2 regions of the Neobacillus sp. FW104-15D2 genome follow, and region 1 is predicted to be linked to the other one. Evidence: riboswitches for the same ligand, from Rfam matches in the RefSeq annotation. Region 1 holds a riboswitch; the other holds the start of a gene.
What was found. Region 1 has a riboswitch for cyclic di-GMP ahead of AC3WR0_RS14960 (S53 family peptidase). Riboswitches for the same ligand answer to the same signal wherever they lie in the genome.
Positions count from the first base shown of each region.

Region 2: another riboswitch for cyclic di-GMP. It lies ahead of AC3WR0_RS24410 (GGDEF domain-containing protein); the one in region 1 lies ahead of AC3WR0_RS14960 (S53 family peptidase).

Region 1 is NZ_JBYTCJ010000018.1:35,226-38,355, forward strand. Features, by position in the region: gene AC3WR0_RS14955 (hypothetical protein) at 1-744, opposite strand, end outside; cyclic di-GMP riboswitch class I at 1,119-1,212, shown strand; gene AC3WR0_RS14960 (S53 family peptidase) at 1,271-3,130, shown strand, end outside.
Region 2 is NZ_JBYTCJ010000050.1:5,819-8,948, forward strand. Features, by position in the region: gene AC3WR0_RS24410 (GGDEF domain-containing protein) at 251-1,279, opposite strand; cyclic di-GMP riboswitch class I at 1,439-1,523, opposite strand; gene AC3WR0_RS24415 ((deoxy)nucleoside triphosphate pyrophosphohydrolase) at 1,707-2,099, shown strand; gene AC3WR0_RS24420 (DUF6933 domain-containing protein) at 2,102-2,605, opposite strand; gene AC3WR0_RS24425 (threonine aldolase family protein) at 2,667-3,130, opposite strand, start outside.

The DNA.
Region 1 (3,130 bases):
AAGCTCTTCAAATTTGTTATCCAATATGCCGTAGAAGTAAGCAATTGGCTGTTTTACTCCCTTGGCTGTTTTTATTTTTCGAATGAGCTGCTGGAAAGATCGAATGGCAATATCAAGAACACAATCCTTTTCCTTCTCGTAATTATTCCGATATGCTGCAACCAGGACCATATGCCAATATTCTTCGATGGTTTTCGCTTCTGGAAAAAAGTACTTTGCCACTTGAATAAAAGGCTGGGGAACTCTATCACTGACAAAAGTGTGATCTAATTCTTGGGGCTTTTCTTCCTGACGTTTTATTATCTTTTGATTATTAGTTTTTAAAAGATTAATGGTTTCATTATGGTGGTTCATTTTTTCCTCTTTGGGTGGTTCATTTGATGGAAAACGATTAAAAATATATAAATTGCTTGATTGGGATCCATTTTTTCTTTCTGTTTCATGAACAGTAAGGAGGCCTAAATCTTTAGCTTTTTGTATCATTCGCTTAAATGTAGATCGTGAGATACCATTATCATGATAGTCCTCATTAATTGCTTTTAAAATAGTACCAATCTTTGCATTACAGACTCCAGGAACCTTAGCGGCGAAACGGACAAGACGTTTTAACCCTACCAATTCACCTTTTGAAAAATCACCCTTATGTATTGACAGCCACTTTTCATAATGAGTGTTAAATTCCTTAAGTGATGAGAACTGTGAATATTCCTCAAACCCTGCAATATTACCCGATTTTAAATTCATTTAATTGCACCACCCTTTCACCTTCTATATAAGAAAAAAAGGTTCAAAAGGGCAGGGGTGTTTGCTGAGAATTGTGACAGTTTATTGAACATAGGAAAAAGAGCATCTTAATCGGTCTTTTGTACTGCCTTTTTTTGTTGAAAAGTGACAAGTTTAATGTCGGTTGTATGAGACTTTAGGACGACATAGAGGTTGGGAAAATTTCGTTTCAGGAGTATTGGCTGATGCGATAAAACATCCCACTCGACAGAAGTGCTGATTTCCCTATGACTCTCTTCGTTTTCTCATCAAATTTTAATTGTAAATATGCTTATAGACTTATATACTTGGTATTTTTAACTAGCTAAAATGCTAGATAATCGGAAAAATTATTCCAAATGAAAAAGCAAAACCATTGAAAGATGGTGACGCAAAGCCACGAGCCTAAAGAAAGACAGCAAACGATTCCACGGCAGTCGGGCCGCCAGACTGGTAAAAATGTGCCACGTTGGAGATTTTTTGTTTGGGGAAATGGAGAGGTGAAAAAATGAAAAGAAGTAAAGTTTTAATGCCACTTGCTGCGTCCGTACTAAGCCTGACACTGGGCATGTCAGGAGGTCCAAGCTACGCTGCAGCTCCCAGCCACGTTCAGTTAAAAGGTGCAGCGCCAATGGCAGCAGCACATGGAAAGCTGATTAGCCATACCAGCCGCAGTACAAAGGCTTCCTTAACGGTGGCCCTGCAATTAAGAAACAGTGATAAGCTGGATAGCTTTATTGCAAGTCTCAATGACCCTTCCTCCCCAAATTACAAGCAGTACCTAACACCTGAAGAATTTAGAAGTCAATTTGGCCCGACGGATCAAACGGTCGAGAATGTAAAAAGTTTTTTAAAAAGCAAAGGATTTGAAGTTCAGGGTGTATCATCCAACAATGCTTTTATCACAGTTAATGGAACAACCGGACAGATGGAAGATGCATTTGCAGTAACCATCAATGACTATAAAAATTCCAAAGGGCAGAACTATTTTGCGAATGAACAGGCTCCTGAGATACCTGCAGAATTTGAGGGAGTCATTACCGATGTAGAAGGTCTTAATAATGAGGCGCACTACACACATCCTAAAGTCAGAAAACAATCACCTCAAGTAAGTAATAAGCCCGCAGCTGTTAACCCAAGAGTGGGCAGCGGCCCGTCTGGCGGTTATACTCCAACTGAGTTGAAAGGGGCTTATGATGTCAGCCCGCTGGCAAGTGCCGGCTATACAGGATCAGGCCAAACAGTAGCAGTAATGGAACTTGATGGATATAAGGCTTCGAATATTACTTCCTATAGTAATTATTATGGTCTTGGAAGCCCTGCGCCTACAAATGTATACGTTGATGGATATAGCGGTGCAGCTGGCCAGGGTGAAGTCGAAGTAGAACTGGATATTGAGGTAATCAACGCGATTGCACCAAAAGCACAGGTAGTCGTTTATGAAGCGCCAAACACAGATCAAGGCCTAATTGATAACTATCAAAGAATAGCAACTGATAATAAATCAAAATCAATTTCTGTCAGCTGGGGAATCGGTGAACAGCATGCTTCCAGTGCTACAATGAACAGCCTGCATACCATATTCCAGCAATATGCTACCCAGGGACAAAGTATTTTTGCTGCATCAGGTGACAATGGAGCTTATGATTCCGGCGGTTCTACTTTAGAGGTCGACAGCCCAGCAAACGACCCATATGTAACAGGTGTTGGCGGAACTCATCTGAACTTAAGCGGATCCTCTTACAGTTCAGAATCAGTATGGGCTAACAGCACCAATAAAACTGGTGGAGGCGGCGGTCTGTCAAAAGTCTATGCAATGCCTTCGTTCCAGTCTGGTACTGGTGTGCAAAATAGTTACTCGAACGGAAAACGTGAGGTTCCGGACATATCAGCAGATGCTGATCCAAGCACTGGATATTCCATCTATAGCCAGGGAGCCTGGACTGTAGTCGGCGGTACATCAGCGGCAGCACCGTTATGGGCGGGTATTGCTGCGCTCAATAACCAATATGCAGCAGCAAACGGTAAGGGAAACCTTGGCCAGGCAAACCCTACACTTTATAAGATGTTTAATACAACTCAAACCTATAACGCTTTCCACGATGTCACAAGCGGAAGTAACCTGTACTATCCGGCAACAACTGGTTATGATATGGCTTCAGGTATTGGGACTCCTGATGCTTATAACTTGATTCGCGATATCAACGGATCCTCATCCGGCGGAGGAACAGGCGGAGGTGGCACTGTCACTCAACTAATTACAAATGGCGGTTTTGAAAGCGGCCAATCACCATGGACCGAATCTAGTATTGGCGGCTATCAGCTCGTTGATACATCCCGTCCGCATACAGGCAGCTACTCAGCTTAT
Region 2 (3,130 bases), on a different contig from region 1:
CTGTTGATTTCCGCTTTCGGCGCTATGCACCTGCGGGGTCTCCCTTGGACCGCTTTTCCCGCAGGACATTGAATACCTCCCTTGAAATTGCCCACGCACGAAGGAAATGCGATAGCGTTTCCGAGGAGTCTCGCGCCTTTTGCTTCAATCAAATTAGGGAAAAATCAACTTTGAGCTTTAATACCAGAGCCAAAACAAAAAAGCATCCGTATTTACCCATGGATGCTTTTAAGAAAGTTAAGATGTAAACTTAAACGAGTGTTATTTGATTTCTCCCCTGATTTTTTGATTCGTATAGTCCCATATCGGCCCTTCCAAGCATAGCATCGGTTGTTTCTCCAGGTTGAAAATCAGTTACCCCAAAACTCGCAGTTTGTCTGCTGCCAACTGCGAATTCGTGTTTGCTGATTGTTTTCCTCAAGCCCTCAGCCCATTCTGCAGCCTTTTCCAAAGGACCATTAAAAATGATAAGAAACTCTTCTCCACCCCAACGGCCAAAAAAGGCCGTTTTCGGAAGAAATTCCTTAATAAGCTGGGCAAACTCTTTTAATACATTGTCCCCAGCCTTGTGGCCAAATTCATCATTTACCATTTTAAAATGGTCGATGTCAAAAAAGATAATAGAAAAAGTGGTTCCTTGTCTGGTCGCCTTTTCCGCGTGTGTATCAAGCCAAAGATCAATCTGACTGCGGTTTGCTATCCCGGTTAAGGTATCAACTGACGCATTTCTTTTTAAAAGCTCAATCTCTCCATGCATTTTAAATACCTTTTGAAAAAAGAAGAGTATAACGATATAAACAATATTAGCTATATAATATTGTGCTAATGGCACTAAATAATAAGCTGGGATATGATTAAGATTTTGCATGCCAAAACTAAGAGTTACCGCAAAGATAATTAGCGAATAAATTAAACCCAATTTCGATTGCAGGGTAAGGAAAAACAGAATAAATACTAATGGAGTCCAGATTACCGCAATCCCCAATGCGCCCGGTTTCCCCATTGCCATAAAGTGATAAATAGAATCATAAACAGAAGCTATATGAGCCAAACTGATGATTGCCAGATTCATATATTCGATTGCACGAAAGAAAAGGTTTTGGAAAATCATATACCAGCTTACAAGCATGATCCAGAAAAGAATAGGTGTTACCATTTCGTTAAACTGACTGCTGGCTGCGGGATTAGGGTGGACAATACTAAAGATAATTAAAGCCAAAATAATAAATGGGATGATCCAGAGATAAATGCTTCTTTTTAAGTTATCCAGTGACTCCATAACGATTCCCACCTTTTAATTAGGAAAACTTGGCATTCGCCAAGCCTTTTTGGCGGATGCCTTAGTTTTGCTTATGCGTTCAGAATTTATGGATATAAATACTGATTAGCTAAATAAAAAAGCTAATCTAAAAGATTAGCCGAAAATAAACATCCTATGATCGGCAACTGGCTGGCTTTGTCGTTTGACTTTAGCCCCTTTAGCTTTGCGTCCTTACCTTTCGATAAGTTTGCCATTTCTTTTAATTTTTGGGTATTTAGTCCTATGTACTCATTCTATTATATAAAAATAGACATTTCAATAGGGCATATAGTTATAGATTCCTAAAATTTTCACAAGACACTTAATCAATCAGTACGAGCCTATTTGTTTGTGTTTTCCTGTCTTGATATGATGAAGGGACAAAATGGTGAACGGAGGCATTTTTTTGAAAAAGGCAGTTAAAGTGGTTGCAGCCCCGATAGAGAATGAGGATGGGGAAATATTTTGTGCACTTAGGTCCCCAAAAATGTCTATGCCAAACATGTGGGAACTCCCGGGTGGAAAAGTAGAACCAGGGGAAGATCCTTTTACCGCCCTGAGAAGGGAGATTTTTGAAGAACTGGGCTGTGAAATCGATCCCATTGATATCTTTCATGAAAACCCTCATGAATACGAAAGCTTTACTATTCAATTGATTACGATTAAAAGCAAAGTGGTTAAAGACATACCAAAGCCTTCTGAACATTCCAAGCTTATATGGCTGAAGAGAGAAAATCTTGCCTTGCTGGTATGGGCTCCGGCCGATGTCCCTGCGGTGGAGAAACTGATAAGAGAATAGCTCTACAGACTTTCCAGTTGCTCCCTAAACATTTTACTTGGACGTTCCTTGGTAACTGAAAAAAACATATCGTTATTATACCTATTTATTTCTACAGGATTCTCAGCAATCAGGTCATTACCTGAAGGATAAATATGGTTAATGAGTTTCACAATATCTACCATGCAGCCCACTACTCTTCTGTTATGTGTTTTTGTAAAAGTTATTTCGTCTATCTGATTTAGAAAAAGGGTTATTTTTTCAGGCTTATACCCCTCAGCCAAGAACTGTGTATGAAAATGGTTTCGAATAAGCTCATTAAAATTACGCAGATCTTTCTTTTTTACTCCCACAATGGTCAAGCTATATAATGTAATATCATTCATTAGGAGCAGATTATTGTATCGGCCTATTTTAAACATATTCATATGCCATGTCATTGTATTTGGCGAGATCTCCTCACTATAAACTTCCGGTGTTATCCCCAGCTCTTTTAATGCTTTTTGAGTCGCGCCTATTATCAGCATTGTTCTACCACGCCTATCCTATTATTTAGAGAAAAAAGCCCGTTGGCATCCTCTTATTAAATCACGATAAAGCTTTGATTCTTTCATCAAGCAAGCCGAATACTTTTTCAATCTGCTCTTTTGGAATGTTGCCGTAGTTGTCCCCGACGCTTAGTTCAAAATAGCAGGAGTCTTCTCCTGTTTCTCTCAAATTCCCGGTAATGCCGATGCCTGTTTCTTTATAAATATCTGCCAGGAGCGATACTAGGCTTTCCTTAGCCACATGAAAATGAACATGAAACATATTTGAAACGGGTCTTTGAGGTAAAGTGGATACATTCTCGCAGTTATTAAAAAACTCAGCCAGTTCCTTTGACTCCTCATAATACTGCCCCATTTTATTAACTCTTTTATCAAAGTAATAGTCTGAGCTAATAATATAAGGATAGAGGCTGATTAAATCCCCGCCATGGCGCCTTTTCCATATCTTTGATTCCTGAGTAAAGTCCTTTTCACCTGCAAGGATTGCACCAGCAATTCCGCCAA